DNA from 2 places in the Vibrio ziniensis genome. Region 2 is predicted to be linked to the other one. Evidence: riboswitches for the same ligand, from Rfam matches in the RefSeq annotation. Region 2 holds a riboswitch; the other holds the start of a gene.

Region 1 (9,700 bases), 1.6 Mb from region 2:
AGTAATTCTGAATTTTCTTGCAGATTGATGTTTTTAACACGTGGAACACAGAATGTATAAGAAGAATCCCCAGGGCCTAATGCGCCTATTCAAAGCAACAAGCTATTCCTATAAAGGGATTTGTGCGGCATTTAAACATGAAGCTGCATTTCGCGAAGAAGCTTTGTTAGCCGTTGTCGCTCTACCATTGGCCTTTTGGTTAGATGTGACTCAAGTTGAACGCATGCTGATGATTTCAAGTGTACTACTGATAGTTTTGGTTGAACTGTTGAATAGTGCATTGGAAGCCGTTGTTGATCGAGTTGGCTCAGAACATCATGAGTTATCAGGTCGAGCGAAAGATATGGGCTCTGCTGCTGTGTTTATCGCGATGATTATTGCTGGTTATATTTGGCTAGAGGCTCTATTTATCTAAAAAATAAGCAATTGGCTTTGCATTTCATAAATTACTGGATATACTCACAGTCAACTGTATAAAAAAACAGGTGAACTATGAAGCCGTTAACGCCACGCCAGCAACAAGTTTTTGATTTAATCAAAAGCAAAATCGATGAAACCGGAATGCCACCAACGCGCGCTGAAATTGCTCGTGAATTGGGTTTTCGTTCTGCAAACGCTGCAGAAGAGCATTTGAAAGCTCTTGCTCGCAAACAAGCAATTGAGATTGTACCAGGGGCATCTCGTGGTATCCGTATTTTAGTTGAAGCGGCAAATGACGAAGAGCAAGGTCTACCTCTTATCGGTCGTGTAGCGGCGGGTGAGCCAATCTTAGCTCAAGAACATGTAGAGTCGCATTACCAAGTGGATCCAAACATGTTCCGTCCACATGCTGACTTTTTATTGCGCGTTCATGGCGAGAGTATGAAGAACATCGGCATTATGGATGGTGACTTGCTTGCTGTTCATAAGACTCAAGATGTGCGTAATGGTCAGGTTGTTGTAGCTCGCGTTGAAGACGATGTGACGGTCAAGCGTTTAGAGCGCCGTGGTTCAAAAGTTCTACTGCATGCAGAAAACGAAGAATTCTCACCAATTGAAGTGGATCTGACATGCCAAAACCTTTCTATTGAAGGTATCGCAGTAGGTATTATTCGTAATACCGACTGGATGTAGCCACTTCTGTATTGAGCGATTGTTAGGTATGAATCGAGTGAACAGATTCGATACCTAAATATTTGCAAATCTAATTGATATTCATTATCATCTTCTTTGTTGCGATACAAGGAAGATGATAATGCGCACTCCACAAAATCAAAACTCTCAACGTTATCAAATCCCTACCAATTTGGTTCAACCGCTTTGGTTACGTAGTCGTGAAAGCTTAGTCGATAACGGCCTTATTTATGATCCTATCGCAGCCACTGCTTGCCAACGTTGTCATTTAGCCCCCGATTGCCTAAGCGGTGATGTCGATCAGAAGCAGTTACTTCATGTCACCCTCACTCAACTCTGCGACAAACAAGTACGCAACTTTTTAGATGAACACCCAGATGGTTGGGTTATTAACGTGGGCGCTGGTTTGGACACTCGCTTCTATCGTATTGATAATGGACGATGTCATTGGATTGAGTTAGATGTGACAGAGAATCTTTTGTGGAGACAAAAACTGTTTCATCGCAGCGAACGCTATCTGCATTTGTGTGGCAGTGTTAGTGATATTGATTGGTTAGAGCGTCTGCCTGTTCCTGAGTTTGCTCCAGTTTTAATTCTGTGTGAGCATGCACTGCTGGATTGCGATACTGTACAAGCCTCTAGATTCATCCGCTCTTTAGGTCTGAGTTTTGCTCATGCGAATGCTTGTATTGTGTTGGCTGGAGATAAAACTTGTACCCACTTGGGGCAGAAAATGGGTTCAGGGACTTATGCGCATGGCTTTTCGGCACTAAAGGAAGCTGTGATGAACTGTTTGCCTTGGGCAAAACAAGTGACTACCTCTTCGCCACTCGACAGCCAATGTGGCCGTTGGAAATTTTGGCAACGAGTGTTGAGCAAGTTTGCCGGATTAAAGCAACGATTTACTCCTGTGGTTATTTACGTGCGTTGGTAGCGTGTGATAGCCGTTAGCTACTAACTTCGTTACACTTTGTTTTCTTTGCTCAATAGCTTTTTAGCTAAATGAGTTGGAATAAAAAACGCAGCTAAAGCTGCGTTTTTCTTGTTGTTGAACTTAAAACAGGCGGTTTAACCCGTTTAACGCAGCAACACGATACGCTTCAGCCATGGTTGGGTAGTTAAAGGTGGTATTCACAAAATATTCGATGGTATTAGCTTCACCTTTCTGTTCCATAATCGCTTGGCCGATGTGGATAATTTCTGCAGCTCGCTCACCAAAGCAGTGAATACCTAGAATCTCTTTGGTTTCTCGATGGAAGAGAATCTTTAAACTACCCACGTCTTTACCCGCGATTTGTGCGCGAGCTAAGTGTTTGAATGACGAACGCCCCACTTCGTAAGGCACTTTCGCTGCCGTGAGTTCTTGTTCCGTTTTACCAACAGAGCTGATTTCAGGAATGGTGTAAATACCAGTTGGGATATCTTCAATCAGTTTGTTGGTTGCTTGCCCATGAGAAATCGCTTGTGCAGTGAAACGACCTTGGTCATAGGCTGCGCTAGCAAGACTCGGATAACCAATTACGTCGCCGACAGCGTAAATGTGGCTAACTTCCGTCTGATAGTTACTGTTCACGCTGAGTTGACCACGAGAATCAGGCTTCAGACCAACAACTTCAAGATTTAGCTTATCTGTATTGCCAGTACGACCGTTGGCGTAAAGCATACAGTCTGCTTTCATCTTCTTACCGGAATTCAGATGTACGATAACGCCATCATCTGTACCTTCAATCTTGCTGTAGGTTTCATCGTTGCGGATAACCACACCGCTATTCCAGAAATGATAAGAAAGCGCATCTGATGTCTCGTTATCTAGGAATGATAGCAGACGATCACGGGTGTTGATTAAGTCGGTTTTAACGCCCAATCCACGGAAAATTGAAGCATATTCACAACCGATGACACCAGCACCGTAAATGATGATGTGTTGTGGATCGTGCTCGAGGTTCAAAATTGAGTCGCTGTCATAAACGCGAGGATGGTTGAAATCGACATCGTGAGGGCGGTATGGTCGAGAGCCTGTCGCGATAATAAATTTATCGGCAGTGTAGTGTTCAACCGTGTGGTCAGCTTTGGTTACTGCCACTGTATTGGCATCAACAAAATGCGCTGTACCGAAAATAAGGTTGCATTGGTTACGGTCATAGAAGCCTTGGCGCATTCTGGTTTGTTTATCAATTACGCTTTTTGCGTGGCCGAGAATGGATGAGAATGTTGAGTGTAAACTGGAATTATTATTACAGAACAAAGGGTTGCTGTTAAATTCTATGATGCGGCTAACCGCATGACGCAATGCTTTAGAGGGGATAGTACCCCAGTGTGTACAACCACCGCCTACGCTGGTTTCTTTTTCAATAATGGCGACATTCAATCCCGCTTTGGTTAACCCCATTGCTGCACCTTCACCGCCAGGTCCGCTGCCTATTACGATGACGTCAAAGTGGTTATTCAGTGCCATAGATGATCCTTGTTATAATTTGGTTAACATTGCGATAGCGGGATTTTAACTGATCTGTGCTAGGCGTAAAACTTAAAGCCCCTATAGAGTGGAGATGATCACGAGATTAAAACAAATATCGATGATTTAATGCTTGTGTTGAAAGCTTGATGAAAAATGCAACGGTTATGTTAAGAAATTGTCTGACGCTTCAAAATGACCTGCTTTGCCTCTTAGATATGGGGGGAAATCGCGATATAGTAGGCAACTTTAGTGACTGACTTGACAGGGTTTGGCTTGAAATGAAATCCATGGGAATTCGCGCACAACAGAAAGAAAAAACGCGCCGTTCGTTGATTGACGCGGCGTTTAGCCAATTGAGTGCTGATCGCAGCTTTTCTAACTTGAGCTTACGTGAAGTTGCACGTGAGGCTGGCATTGCACCCACTTCTTTCTATCGCCATTTTAAAGATATGGATGAGCTAGGTCTGACTATGGTTGATGAAGGTGGCTTATTACTGCGTCAACTGATGCGTCAGGCACGTCAACGTATTGTTAAAGAAGGTAGTGTGATACGCACCTCCATCGAAACTTTCATGGAATTCATCGAGAGTAGTCCGAACGTATTTCGCCTTTTGCTTCGTGAGCGTTCAGGCACCTCATTCGAATTTCGTACAGCGGTAGCTCGTGAAATTCAGCATTTTGCAGCAGAGCTCTCGGAATATCTGATTGCTACTGGGATGAATCGTGAAGAAGCCATTACTCAAGCCGAAGCTTCAGTCACTTTGGTTTTTAGCTCTGGTGCAGAAGCCTTAGACCTTGAGAGACGTGAACGCGATGAACTTGCAGAACGTCTCATCATGCAGTTGAGAATGATAGCCAAAGGGGCTTTCTGGTATCGTAAAGAACGTGAACGTAATAGATTGAAAGGAGGGCTGAATTAATGTCGAATGAAAGTAGCAGCACCATTAATCATGGCTCAGAACGTAAAACATTGGTACTTGCGTTAATTGCGGGTATGTGTGGCGATGCGTTGTTGTCTTGGATAACTATCAGCGAAGTGTCTTTCTCAATTTTCCCTGTAATCGCTTTAGTGTTGTCTGTACAGGCACTGTATCAGGAGTACCTACGTAATCCTGTCGCTGAAGAGATACCACTAGTTGGATTGGCATGTTTCTTTGTCGGGGTATTTGGTCACTCTGCTTTTGTTAAAGCGCAATACCCAGCTGCGGGATCTAACTTCTTTTCTATTATAGTGACTCTATTGCTCCTGTTATGGGTAGGGAAGAAACTGGGTTTTATAAGACGCTCTGAATAAGAGAGTGCTAATTAGAAACAAAAAACGAGCCATTGGCTCGTTTTTCTATTTATCAACTAATACTTCTGACTTCTGGTTACGCTTTTCTTTCTAGCATCACACCTGCTTCCATGTGGTGGGTGTATGGGAACTGGTCAAACAGAGCAAAGCGAGTCACTTTATGTGTTTTACATAAGACATCTAAGTTTTCTTGCAATGTTTCTGGGTTACATGAGATATACAGAATGCGCTCATAACCTTGCACCATTTTACAAGTATCGATATCCATGCCTGAGCGAGGCGGATCAACAAAAATGGTATTACAGTTGTAGCTCTTTAAATCGATACCAGCTTCTTTTAAGCGATTGAATTCGCGTTTACCTTCCATTGCTTCAGTAAACTCTTCTGCCGACATACGAATGATTTGTACGTTATCGATTTTATTGGCAGCAATGTTGTACTGTGCGGAATGTACTGACGGTTTTGCTAATTCGGTTGCCAGCACGCGATCGAAGTTTTGAGCCAACGCCAATGAGAAGTTGCCGTTACCACAGTAAAGTTCTAAAAGGTCGCCTTTGCTCTCTTGAGTACAATCGACGGCCCATTCCAGCATTTTTTCAGCCACTTTACCGTTTGGTTGAGTAAAACTGTTTTCTACTTGTTGGTAGGTATATGGTTTCCCGTTCACGCTCAGCTTTTCGACCACAAAGTCTTGGTCTAGCACAATCTTCATTTTGCGCGCACGACCAATGATATTCAGGTTAAAACCTTCATTTTGCAGAGCTTGCTTAAGTGCTTTCGCTGCAGAAATCCATTCATCGTCCAGTTGGCGGTGATAAAGCATTGATACCAGAACTTCGCCACTGAGTGTAGATAGGAAATCTACCTGGAAGAGTTTACGACGCAGAGTGTCGTTACCTTTCATTGATTCAATAAGCAGAGGCATCAAATCGTTGATAAGGCGGCTCGCTGCAGGGAATTGATCAACTCGGTATTTTTCACGTGTTTGCTGGTTGAACATGATGTAATACATTTCATCACCTTCATGCCAGATACGGAACTCTGCACGCATTCGATAAAACTGAGCCGGGGACTCAAAGACTTCCAACTCAGGCACACCATAAGATTCAAACATCTCTCCTAGTCGAGTGATCTTCTCATCCAGTTGCGCTTGGTAGTTGTCTGGGTTTACATCAAGAGTCGCCATTGCTTTACCTTTTTCTGGTACGTTCAAATAAAGAGCGCAGATTTTATTCAATCTCCCGCTTATGTCCAGTCTTGTTCTAAAATTGATGTTTTGTCGCACGTAAAAACTATAGCTTATATCAATCTATGCTAGACAAGTTATCGATTGCTCAATACTATCAACGGCAAGCTGGTGTTGTTTAGAAGCCTAGATGGCTAAAACAACTTAAGAGGGAATCTGGTGAAAATCCAGAACTGACGCGCAGCGGTAAGAGAGAACGAAAGCTCAAGTGACACTACGTTTGTGGGAAGTCGAGTAAGTAGGCCAAAGAGGTGCTCTCAAGTCCGAAGACCTGCCAGCAACCGAACAAACCCATGGGATGGACCCATGTTCGGTAGGATTAACGCGATTTAGGACAATATAATGAATAAATCCCTTCTAGCGGTGGCAGTGGCGTCGCTGTTTTCTCACACTTCTTTTTCTTACGCACAGCAGTCAACAGCTAGTGAAACTGTTGTTGTAACGGCGAACCGTTTTGAGACTAAAGTGAGTGAATTAACTTCTCCTATTGTTGTTGTAACAAAGGAGGATATTGACGCAATTCAAGCTAATTCTCTATCCGAAGTTTTACAACGTTTGCCGGGGATTCAAATCGTGAATGGTGGGGGGTACGGTAAGTCCACCGAAATATATATGCGAGGTACCTCGAGCAAGCACCAGCTAATTCTGATTAATGGGACTCGTATTGGTAGTGCTACTTTAGGCTATGCAGATATAAGCCAAGTACCTTTGATTGGTGTTGAGCGAATTGAGTATATTCGTGGGCCTCGTGCCGCGGTATATGGCTCAGATGCGATTGGTGGTGTGATAAATATCATCACCTCGACAAATAGCTCTCAGAGCAAAGTTGAAGTAGGTGCCGGTATTGGTAGTAATGGATACTATCAAGGCAACATTGGAGTTTCAGTTAACATTGGTGATGATAGTTGGGGTAAGTTCGCGGTTAAACGTCAACAAAACGAAGGCTTTTCAACTCTTCAATCTCCGTATGATCAAGATGATGACGGCTTCTTTTCCAATGATGTTTATGCAGAGCTAGGCACCAATATCTCCAGTTCACTTTCAGCATCTGTTGAAGCTACTTATCATGACGCTGAAAGTGAATATGATAGTGGTGCATACGCTGCACCAACTTATACGACTTGGGAAAATGCAGAAGATAGCGTTTCGCGTTCAAGCAGCTATAGCGTCGCGAGTAAAGTTGCGTATAAATCTGAATCCTATTCAAGTGATCTTCTGTTAGCGAATAATCAAGATGAATCGGTAAGCGTAAATGATGGTGACAGTAGTGAATACCAAACGGATCGTTATGTTGTTAACTGGATACATCGTTATCAATTGACAGATAACGTCGCTATTTCTGGTGGTTATGAATGGCAACAAGAGAAAGTAAGTACCAATGGCGATGCATATACAATAGATAATCGAAGCAACAATGCTTTTTACCTTTACAGCCAATATGCAATCAATGCACTTCTTTTGGAAGGTAGTGTACGAACTGATGACAGTGACGTTTATGGTAGGAAGAACACTTGGCAACTAGGTGCTTCATATCAGTTCATCAAGCAGTTAGGGTGGTCTATTAACTCTGGTACTGCTTTTAAAGCTCCTACTTTTAATGACTTGTATTACCCTGTGGATAGTTATGGAAACGTGGGTAACCCGAATTTGAAACCAGAGGAATCTAGTCATATTGAATCTTCTTTTTATGGTCTGTTACTTGACTCCATAGACTGGCGTGTTACTGCCTACAAGACGAAAATCGATAACTTGGTGTCTTGGGAATATGATTCAGCAACGTATACCTCTTCACCAGAAAATATTGATAAAGCGGAAATTAAAGGTATTGAAGTTGAATTCGCTTTTGATACAGGGCCGATCAACCATAGTTTGAGTTACGACTATACCGATGCAAAAGATAAAGAATCTGGTAATCAATTGATACGTAGAGCAAAGAACAATGTTAAATGGAATGCATCTTACTTATTAAACAAGTGGCGATTTGATTTATCTACGCTTTATCGAGGTCACAGTTTCAATGACACCAATAATCAATACGAGCTGGACGACTATGTCTTGGTCGACGTTGCAGCAAGCTACAATCTGTCAGAAGCTCTAGTTGTCAGAGGGCGAATTGCTAATGTATTTGATGAAGGTTATGAAAATAGACTTGATTACTATAGAACTGCCTATAACACAGCAGGTAGAGAGTTCTATATCAATGCTGCCTACCAATTCTAATAAAACTCAAACCGCCTTCGGGCGGTTTTTCACTATTTGGCGCTTCAACAATCATTGCCAATTCACATAGAGCGAGTATGATCTTTGCGATATCGTTGTTCTTATCTGGTTCCTGCTGTGTCTACTCAATCTGTTCCTAAAGTCCTAATATTCGACTCTGGTGTCGGCGGTCTATCTGTGTATAAAGAAATTGAATTGCGCCTTCCGCAACTCTCTTATACCTATCTGTTTGATAATGCCGCATACCCGTACGGAGAGTTAGAGCAGAGTGTCTTATTACAAAGAGTAGAACAACTAATCACAGGGCTAGTGGAACAACAAGGTTTCGACATAGTGGTTATTGCTTGTAATACCGCAAGTACCATTGTGCTTCCGACATTACGCTCTAAGTTATCTATTCCGGTGGTCGGTGTTGTCCCAGCAATTAAGCCTGCTTCGTCATTAGCCAATAAAGCCGTTGGGCTTATTGCCACACCCGCAACCGTCACTCGTCAATACACACATGATCTTATTCGAAGCTTCTCTGCTGATAAAAATGTGGAACTGCTTGGTTCTACTCGTCTTGTTGATATGGCGGAAGAAAAGCTTAGAGGAAAAGCGATAGATCTACAGGAGCTGCAAAATATCTTAAGTCCACTGATCAATCAGATTGATGTTGCGGTATTAGGATGTACACATTTCCCTCTTATCAAAGATGAGATTCAACAAGTGCTAGGGAAAGAAGTGTTGCTGGTGGACTCTGGTGAGGCAATTGCGAGACGAGTGAAAGATTTACTCGGTATAGAAAGCGGTGTTCGCTCGGAGAACAAACACACTATTTACTCCAGTGCACTTCCTTGGGAAGAAAGTGCACTGAATAAAAGGCTAGAACAGTTAGGATTTTCTGCTATTCGTCCATATCCTCTTCCGGGTGTTTCGGATCGTTTGCAATCCTAACTTTTAGTGTGCGCTGCATGTAATCATGTTCGTTGAGTGCATCAATCGCCGATTGAGCATGCGTTGCTGCCATGACAACAAAGCCAAAACCTCTACGTTTTCCTGTGCGCTTATCTTTCATTAAGCGAACTGCAAACACTTCACCATGTTGAGCAAATAAATCACGAACGTGAGACTCATTTGCTTTATATGGCAAGTTACCTACATAAAGTGTTTTGGTTGGTAATGCTGGTTCTTCATCTTCATTAAGAGAGGGTGATGATAGGAAAAGTTTGAATACAATAGTTGCTGCCACAACACCCACAATAAAACTTACAGCTGAAGGAATGCCTGGAACTAGAGAAATTATTGCACCGCCAATAATCGCAATCGCGATATTCAAAAACATTGGTTTATTTAAGTTCATATAAGAATACTACTTGTAAGAATAAAA
Region 2 (9,700 bases):
AGTGATCGATTAAATCGAATTTAGATTCGGGTTTACCATCCAGTTCAACAACCTTTCCGTTGACTATTTTTATGGACGGCGTTGGATCATTCGGGCTTTCCATTGCAATAAAGCCTTCTTCGACCCAATCTTTTACAAATCCATCTTGGTTAACTGGGCGTTTTGCCAGTGCTTCAAATCTTTTTGAACGCATGAACCAACCTCGTTAATTTGATTAGATGTAAGAAGGACGATCGTTAGTTGGCTCGTCACCCAATGCACCTAGTAGTGTTTTACCGATTTCACGAGCAGAGATAACTGCTTGGCGAACTGCGCCTGAATCACCGGAAACTACTAAGATGGCTTCGTTACTGAAACTTGTGCCGTTTGCTGGAGTGCTGTACGCGATTACGTCAACATTTGCAGATTTCACTGCAGTATCTGCCATCAAAACACCCACAGAAGCAGGAGCACCCACGATGACGCCACAAGATTTACCTAGCGGTGCGCCAAATGCTTTTTCTAGTGCGTAGCTTGCGCGAGCGGTGTATTGAAGTTCGATGTGACCAGCTGCGTTTGCATATACGTCACCAAATGTGCGATCCAATTCTTTAAGTGCAACTTCAACAGCGCGACGAACGTCAGAAACATCATCACCACCAAACACAATTAAAGAACCATGACCTGCGCCGCCTTTGGTGTCGCGAGGAAGTTCAATACAAACCACTTCAGTGTTTGTACCTTTCACTGCTTCGTCTGCTGCCATGATGTGTGGACCAGCACCAGTACGAGCACCCATGATGCCGATAGAGCGGTAGCGTTTTTCCAGTTTCATAGCATCCAAAAGAGCCGTGTCGACGTTTGCTATGACTAACCCGATGGTGTCGCCAATAGCAGTACCGACAAACTCAGTAAGACTGCATGTTTTTTTATCCATTGTTTCACCTCGATTTTTTTTCGCTGAGGAGACATCAGGTGAACCATTCTGAACCCGAGCGATCACCTGATTCATGATTTGTTCAACTAATGGGTTGTCACTCATTCGTTAAGTCCTTTTGGAAGAATTTTTTCAACGTCCGTATGAGGGCGAGGAATAACGTGTGTTGCGACAACTTCACCAACATTGGCAGCAGAAGATGCGCCTGCGTCAGTTGCAGCTTTAACCGCACCCACATCGCCACGAACAACCACTGTTACCAAGCCAGAGCCGATTTTTTCGTATCCGACAAGGACTACGTTTGCCGATTTGACCATTGTGTCTGCAGCTTCAATTGCAGCGGTTAGACCACGGGTCTCGACCATTCCTAGTGCTTCTTGTTGCATATTTATACCTCGTAGTATTTTCATAATGTTGCGCAGAGATATTAGAAAAGTCGGACGAAAAATAATGGTTTAGTTTGAGGGATTTAATTGCGACTAATTAGTGCTATATGTGAAAAAATTGCACTTTCAAAATGTAGGTATAAGTAATTTCAGGGTTCATGAGGAATAGGCTATTGGTAAAAAATTGCTATTTAGCTATTTTTTTATTGTTTATTTTTGTGACATTTAGCAAAGTTACAAATAATTTGAAGTTAGTCATAAATAACGGATTTATGGGACTTCCGTATCAATAATTGAAATTTAATATAAGCAATATTTTACCTTTCGTTATGTTGTATAAGTTGTTGTAAATAAACATCATTTAATCTAATTTTGTGCATTTTTATTAATGGGTATTTAAAAAATACCTATAAAGTGTGAATTGATGGCAAAAAAGTAATAAATTAAAAAAATATACTTTATGTCGAAGTTTTTCATTTCATGAACCGTGAGTTGGCTTCGTGGAATAGGGGTTATATTTATATTTAATTAAATAAACACCTTATATAAGGCAGCGTTTATTTCTATAAAAAGGAACATAATGTCATGAGTAACCTACGAAACGAATGTATATCTGAGTTCTTCGGAACAGGGCTATTTTTATTTTTTGGTGCAAGTTGTTTGTCTGCTATCAAAGTCGCTGGAGCGTCTTATGGTTTGTGGGAAATTTGTATTGTGTGGGGCTTGGGGATCTCTCTAGCCGTTTATCTAACTGCAGGCGTCTCTGGTGCACACTTGAATCCAGCGGTAACCATTGGCCTTTGGCTGTTTGCGAACTTTGACAAACGTAAAGTGATTCCTTACAGCTTGTCTCAAACTGCGGGCGCTTTCTTTGGTGTTGCAATGTGTTACCTAATTTACAAAGACCTTTTCACCGCATATGAAACGGCCAACAATATGGTGCGTGGTTCTGAAGAGAGTCTCTACTTGGCCGGTATTTTTAGTACCTATCCTCATCCTGCCATTTCCGTTTTCCAAGCAGCCTTTGTAGAAATCATTATTACCGCAACACTTATGTCATTGATCCTTGCTTTGACCGACGATGGTAACGGTGTACCTAGAGGTGCTTTGGCTCCTCTATTAATCGGTATTCTTGTGGCAGTTATCGGTGCATCAACAGCCCCATTAACAGGATTTGCGATGAACCCTGCACGTGATTTCGGACCAAAACTATTCGCTTATTTAGCAGGATGGGGAAATGTTGCCATGACTGGCGCGCGCGATATTCCTTATTTCTTAGTGCCAATCATAGCTCCGATCATCGGTGCATGCGTGGGTGGTGCAGGCTACAAATTCTTTATTGGTAAAGGTTTAGAAGCGGAGAAACCTTCAGCAAAGGAGGTTGAGGGCCAGACACAACTTTAACGTGTACAGAAGTCGTTCTGGATTCACCGTTTTGCTAATGAGTAGAACCAACAAAATATAATCCTATGCACAGGTATTTAAAGCTGCGAGTTGTAAAAGGTGAGGCATCATTTTTTACAACAGCAGCTTTAAGTATGACGTTGAGATTACTTTTAACGTGAAACTAGGGTCTTAAAGCCCTAAGGAGCAACAATGGATAACATTATTATTTGCCCAAGTAAGTACGTACAAGGACCAAACGTGATGGATAACTTAGGGGCGTACGTTAAGCCTCTAGGGAGTTCCGTTATTGTGCTTGCCGATGACTTCGTTACTCAGTTAGTAGAAAAAAGAGTGAGCGTAAGTTTCAGTGAGCAAAATATTGAAGGGTACTTTGCACTTTTTGGTGGTGAATGTTCACAGCCAGAAATTGAACGTTTAACTGCCGTTGCAAAAGATCAGCGAGTTGAAGCTGTGGTGGGTATTGGTGGCGGTAAAACATTAGATACTGCGAAAGCCGTTGGTGCGGAGCTTAGTATTCCTGTGGTAATTGTGCCGACGATAGCGTCAACTGATGCACCCACCAGCGCATTGTCAGTAATTTATACGCCAGAAGGCGAGTTCAGCGAATATCGCTTCTACACCAAAAACCCTGACGTTGTGATTATGGATACTCAGATCGTAGCGCAAGCGCCGACACGTCTACTTGTTTCTGGTATGGGGGATGCACTCTCTACCTATTTTGAAGCAAGGGCAAACGAGCGTTCCGGCAAAGGAACTATGGCTGGCGGCGCACCAACAAAAGCGGCGCAAGCGTTAGCAAAACTCTGCTTCCAAATTCTGATGAGCGATGGGTTGAAAGCTAAAATAGCGTGTGACAACAACCTTTCAAGCCGTGCTCTGGAAAATATTGTTGAAGCCAATACCTATCTTTCCGGAATTGGATTTGAAAGCTCTGGCTTGGCTGCTGCACATGCGATTCATAATGGTTTGACACTTCTAGAAGAGTGCCATCATTTGTACCATGGTGAAAAAGTGGCGTTTGGTACCATTACTCAGTTGGTTTTAGAAAATGCACCAATGGAAGAAATCAATGAAGTGATCGAATTCTGCTGCAATGTTGGGCTACCAACCAATCTAACCGATATGGGTGTTCTGCACATAGACAAAGATAAGCTACTCAACGTGGCGAAAGCAGCATGTGCAGAAGGGGAAACTATCCACAACATGCCATTTAAAGTGACCCCAGAATTAGTCCTTTCTGCGATTCTCACTGCTCATGAATTAGGTAGTTAAAATATTGGAATAAACGTCTATTTTATTTCTTGTCTGAGTGATATGAATAAATTTTTTCACATTTATGTCACTTAGACAGGTTTTTTAATTTCGTTATATGAATAAATTAAAGTGTTTCCTTTCTCTAAGTAAATTAGTTGCATGTAACAATTAATTATCAAAATATTAACCATCAAAGTTTCTTTACATAAATCTGACGAAATAAATTGGTTAATTTAGTTACTGATCACTTATTTGTTTTCATCTTGGTGCTACATATAAACTCGAATTTCGGGACGAAGTATTTTGTATCGTATCAATGGACTAAGAAGGTGGTTATGTCTTCTGTTACCTCATTAGACTCAGCATTAATAAGAAAGATCGCTTCAGATTTTGCACAAGCGACAGAATTAGCCGTGGTCGTCGTAAATATACATGGAGAGGAAATATCAGAACGATTTAACTTTTCAGATTTCTGTCAGAAGATCAGACAGAACCCCGAACTCTACAATCAATGCATGCTCAGTGATAAAAGAGGTGGCCTCAAAGCCTCTGTTGATAACAAACCGTGTGTGTACCAATGCCATGCTGGGCTTACGGATTTCTCAATTCCTTTGATCGTTGAAGGACACTTGGTTGGCTTTGTGTTGTGCGGGCAGGTAAGACTTATCGGCCATGAAGATGAGTCCATTGAAGGGATGGCTCACACTCAAAATATGTGGGAAAAAGACGAGGAGCTTCGTCATTGCTTTGAAGATATTCCAGTCGTTGATTACCAAAAAGTCCTGGCTTCTGCCGAGTTGCTGCAACTGATTGTTGAGAACTGTATTCGTAAGCACATTAACCTTGTAGTGATTGACGATACTGGCATTAACGACCAACAAAAGCTCTCTATCAATAACAATGATCATAAGATCAAAAAGGCGTTGCGCTTTATTGAGCACCATTTTAGTGACGACATTAAATTGGAAGATGTCGCTGCCCATATCTATCTGAGCCCTTACTACTTTTCGAAGTTATTCAAGAAACATCTTGGCATTGGTTTCAATGCGTACTTGAATAATTGCCGTATTATGCACGCCAAGAAAATGTTAAAAAGCAGTGGTATCCCTGTGGCGACAATTGCGAAAAATTTGGGATTTTCTCAGACCAGTTATTTCTGCAAAGTATTTAGAAAAAATTGCAGTATGAGTCCACAAGAATATAGAGATAAACATTATCAAGATGCGGTAATTCACGATTAGTTGATCTAGAAAATAAGTGATTTAATTTTTAAGTGGCACTTGAGTTTAATAACCGGTGCCACTTAACATATTTGAATATTGCACAATGACAATAAATTACCATTTGTATGTTTTAATTAACTCTGTAAGATACTGTTTTAAATGGTTGTTTAGGTTAGCATGACAATTTATTACCATTGAAGGTGATAATTTGGCAGAAATTCATCATCATGGTAGCCAGAATTTATTTACTAGAAGCCTATAGTGAGATTTAGGAACAAGATATGTAGTTAGTTTTAGTTGTCGAAACACGATATTTCAATTTGGTTATGCCCCAGACTGGGCATATATCCCGCAAGGGATTACGGAAGTGAGGTGAGAATCCTCCGCAGCCCCCGCTGCTGTAATGCTGACGACTTGGTTATACCACTGTTTCATAGGTGAAACGGGAAGGAATCAAGAAGGATGAAGCTAAGCCAGAAGACGAATCAAGTTGAACTCAATAACTCCTTCGGTGGGAAGAGAGTGAGAGAAGTAGGTTCCTGTCTTAAGACCCTACGACTTTTCACCTGCCCACCGTCCGTTCAGAAACGTAACTGAAAGTGGACTATGAAAGCATTACTTATAGCGGGCACAAACAGCGGAAGCGGCAAAACAACATTCACATTAGGTTTACTAAGAGCCTTGTGTCGCCGTGAGCTAAAAGTTCAGCCATTTAAGGTTGGCCCAGACTACATTGATACCGCTTGGCACAGCAAAGTCGCCAACGTTCCATCCCATAATTTAGATTCCTTTATGCTCGATGAGCAGACTGTTAACGCCTTATTCCATCAACAAACACAAAATGCCGACATCGCAGTGATAGAAGGTGTTATGGGGTTATTCGATGGCTATGGCACCGATCCATACTATTGCAGCAGCGCAGGTACAGCCAAAGCACTCAAATGCCCAGTGATTTTAGTTGTAGACGGTAAAGCTATGTCGACATCAGCTGCCGCGATTGTTATGGGCTTTCAGCAGTTCGGCAAAGAGATCAACATTGCAGGTGTTGTATTTAATAACGTCAATTCAGATAAGCACTACCAGCTTCTTAAACAGGCCGTAGAAACCTATTGCCACATTCCAGCGTTTGGTCGATTACCTAAGTTACCCAATATTGAACTTCCTTCTCGTCACTTAGGTTTGATGACTGCTCAAGAATCACAAGATATGGATTCTCAATGGGATGAACTGGCTGACGCTATTGAACAGTATGTTGATGTTGATGGCTTGCTTAGTGTTGCTTGCTCCCAACTTTACCAAGGTACAACGCAGACGATTTATCAAGCGATGGCAGGTAAGGGTAAAGGCTTAGTTATGGCAGTCGCGATGGATAAGGCATTCAACTTCTATTACCAAGCGAATCTTGATCTCCTAACCAGTTGCGGTGTTGAAATTCGATATTTTAGCCCTCTAACGGACTCACAATTACCTGAATGCGATTTGGTGTATATCGGTGGCGGATACCCTGAGCTATACGCGGAGCAGCTTTCGAAAAACCGTTCGATGTTGCAATCAATCCTTGCGGCTCATCAAGCCAATTTGCCCATTTATGCAGAGTGTGGCGGATTGATGTATTTAGGGAGTTCACTTTCTGACAGTGAAGAAAACATCTATCCCATGGTCGGTATCTTGTCAGGTCAAAGCGTTATGTCTAACAAGCTGAATCGCTTTGGTTACTGCAATGCAAAAGCAAACGTAGACACTTTGTTGTGCCTGTCTGGAAATGAGTTACGTGGTCACGAATTTCATTATTCCGATTTTGTTACGGATATGGAGCCGGCATTCACACTGAGTAAAGTCCATGAAGGCGAAGTGCTTGCAACCTGGCGAGGTGGTTATCAAGTAGGTAATACGTTAGCGATGTATCTCCATGTGCATTTTGCGCAGTCTCCGGAGATGTTGCTTGAGTGGTTTAAGAGGGCGCGAAGCCTATGATGACCTTAACTCTATATTTCACCGCGTTCTTTATGGATCTGTTGATTGGTGATCCTCACAGTTGGCCCCATCCTGTACGTTTGATCGGGATTTCAATTTCCAATATGGAGAAACGAATCCGACAAATCTTTAGCAGCAAAGTATGGCTCTATATCGCTGGCGGCATTTTGTGGCTCTGGATTGTTGGCACTGCAGGTTTAATTACTTGGGCAGTGATTCATTTGAGTTATGACATCCACTGGCTACTTGGGACAGTTGTCGAGCTTTGGCTTGCATTCACTGTGCTTGCGACAGGCTGCTTAAAAGATGCGGCTTATGAAGTGCTAATCCCGCTGCGTTCTCATAACCTTGAAGAAGCACGCCTCAAAGTCTCTTACATCGTTGGACGTGATACCAGCCAACTGGATGAAAAACAGATCACCAGAGCGACAGTCGAAACTGTGGCTGAAAACACGGTAGATGGTGTGATTGCACCGATGCTCTATCTGTTTATAGGCGGTGTACCACTTGCGATGGCATACAAAGCGATCAATACCCTTGATTCTATGGTTGGTTACAAAAACGATCGCTATAGAGAGTTGGGTTTTGTCTCTGCGCGTTTGGATGACGTGGCGAATTTTATTCCTGCTCGTATTTCTTGGCTGCTGTTTTCATTGTCTGCCTTCCTAATGGGGTGCAATGGTAAATCTGCATTTACCGTTGGTTGGCGAGACCGATATCAACATAAAAGCCCTAACAGCGCTTGGTCTGAAGCGACGGTCGCGGGAGCGCTTGGTGTGCAACTTGGTGGTCCAAGTAACTACTTTGGTCAATTGGTAGAAAAGCCTTGGATTGGAGATTTCCTTAGAGAAATCGAGCCAGAGGACATAGGTCAATCAACGCGCTTAATGTACTTAACGTCAACCTTAGCTCTACTTCTATTTTCACTCGCTTACATCATTGTTATTTAGGGATAGCCGTATGAACTTTATTCAGCAGCCACAACGAATTGAATCGACGAGTTTTGAAATCATCGACGAGATCATTGCCACTGAATTTCCTGATTATCAGTTTGCTAATGAACTTGAAAAGAAAGTCATTACTCGTGCAGTGCATACTACTGCCGATTTCGACTGGCTGGAGATATTGAAGTTCTCACCGGATGCTTTAGCGACGTTGCAAACGGGTATTTATGAAGGCTGCACATTCTACACCGATACAACAATGGCTCTCTCTGGCATCAATAAGAACCTATTAAAGCAGTTTGACTGTGACATTAAATGCTACATCGCTGACCCTTGGGTGGCAGAACAGGCGAAAGCGCAATCCAAAACACGCTCAATGATTGCGGTAGAAAAGGCCTTAAAAGATGAAGGTAACAAAGTGTTTGTGTTCGGCAATGCACCCACTGCTTTGTTTCAACTGCTAGAAAGTGCGGTCAATAAACCTGTCATGACCATAGGTGTACCTGTTGGCTTTGTTGGCGCGGCAGAATCCAAACAAGCGCTTTACGAAAGCAATTTTCCCTTCATTACTGCTCTGGGCAGAAAAGGTGGAAGCAATGTTGCAGCTGCCATCGTCAATGCTGTGCTTTACCACATGCGGGAGGCTTTATGAGTCAAACAGCTCAAGCGGATATTGTTTGGCATAGAGGAAAATCATATCGCAAGGGTTATACCACAGGCTCTTGTGCGACTGCCGCAGCCAAAGTGGCAGCACTAATGGTGATGCGTCAGCAACTCATCCATCAGGTTTCCATTGTGACACCTTCAGGTGTCGCGTTAAATCTGAATGTAGAAGATGCTTCCATGGAATTACATAGTGCTGTTGCCGCGATACGTAAAGACGGCGGTGACGATGTGGATGCTACCCATGGAATGTTGATCTACGCCCAAGTAACGGTTAACGATACTCAAACTATTGAAATACTTGGCGGTGAAGGTGTGGGTGTGGTGACACGCAAAGGCGTGGGTTTACCCGTAGGTGTTGCCGCGATTAACAAAACGCCGCGTCACACCATAGAACAAGAAGTGCGTGATGTGATTGGCCCTAACAAAGGCGCGGTTGTCACCATTTTTGCTCCTGAAGGCAAAGAACGCGCTGAGAGAACCTACAACTCACGATTGGGGATTAAAAACGGTATCTCGATCATCGGAACTTCAGGCATTGTGACTCCTATGTCGGAAGAAAGCTGGAAACGCTCCCTTGCGATAGAACTCGAACAAAAACGCTCATTAGGACACAGTAAAATCGTCTTAGTCCCAGGCAACCACGGCGAGCGTTTTGTTCAGCAACAACTCAATATCGAACAAGACATTGTGGTGACCATGAGCAATTTCGTGGGCTACATGTTGCAAGAAGCGAATCGCTTGAACTTCGAACAAGTTCTTATCGTGGGACACTTAGGTAAGCTTATCAAAATCGCAGCTGGGGTTTTTCACACCCATTCCCATATTGCTGATGCACGTTTAGAAACTTTGGTCACCCACTTGGCGTTACTCAATGCGCCCCATGATTTACTTCGCCAAATCTATCACTGCTTAACCACCGAAGAAGCGCTT

The links. Region 2 has a riboswitch for cobalamin ahead of G5S32_RS07645 (cobyrinic acid a,c-diamide synthase CobB). Riboswitches for the same ligand answer to the same signal wherever they lie in the genome.
Region 1: linked by a shared signal. The riboswitch ahead of G5S32_RS00570 (TonB-dependent receptor domain-containing protein) and the one ahead of G5S32_RS07645 (cobyrinic acid a,c-diamide synthase CobB) in region 2 are both predicted to bind cobalamin.

The regions. Positions count from the first base shown of each region.
Region 1 covers NZ_CP049331.1:116,766-126,465, forward strand. The annotation lists gene G5S32_RS00535 (diacylglycerol kinase) at 53-415, shown strand; gene lexA (transcriptional repressor LexA) at 493-1,113, shown strand; gene G5S32_RS00545 (class I SAM-dependent methyltransferase) at 1,229-2,047, shown strand; gene sthA (Si-specific NAD(P)(+) transhydrogenase) at 2,168-3,568, opposite strand; gene fabR (HTH-type transcriptional repressor FabR) at 3,850-4,491, shown strand; gene G5S32_RS00560 (YijD family membrane protein) at 4,491-4,865, shown strand; gene trmA (tRNA (uridine(54)-C5)-methyltransferase TrmA) at 4,942-6,051, opposite strand; cobalamin riboswitch at 6,204-6,404, shown strand; gene G5S32_RS00570 (TonB-dependent receptor domain-containing protein) at 6,454-8,331, shown strand; gene murI (glutamate racemase) at 8,449-9,267, shown strand; gene G5S32_RS00580 (RNA recognition motif domain-containing protein) at 9,218-9,673, opposite strand.
Region 2 covers NZ_CP049331.1:1,674,871-1,684,570, reverse strand. The annotation lists gene pduC (propanediol dehydratase large subunit PduC) at 1-193, opposite strand, end outside; gene pduB (propanediol utilization microcompartment protein PduB) at 215-1,021, opposite strand; gene pduA (propanediol utilization microcompartment protein PduA) at 1,018-1,302, opposite strand; gene G5S32_RS07660 (MIP/aquaporin family protein) at 1,888-2,706, shown strand; gene G5S32_RS07655 (glycerol dehydrogenase) at 2,899-3,981, shown strand; gene pocR (transcriptional regulator PocR) at 4,299-5,204, shown strand; cobalamin riboswitch at 5,491-5,690, shown strand; gene G5S32_RS07645 (cobyrinic acid a,c-diamide synthase CobB) at 5,793-7,160, shown strand; gene cbiB (adenosylcobinamide-phosphate synthase CbiB) at 7,157-8,110, shown strand; gene G5S32_RS07635 (cobalt-precorrin-8 methylmutase) at 8,121-8,756, shown strand; gene cbiD (cobalt-precorrin-5B (C(1))-methyltransferase CbiD) at 8,753-9,700, shown strand, end outside.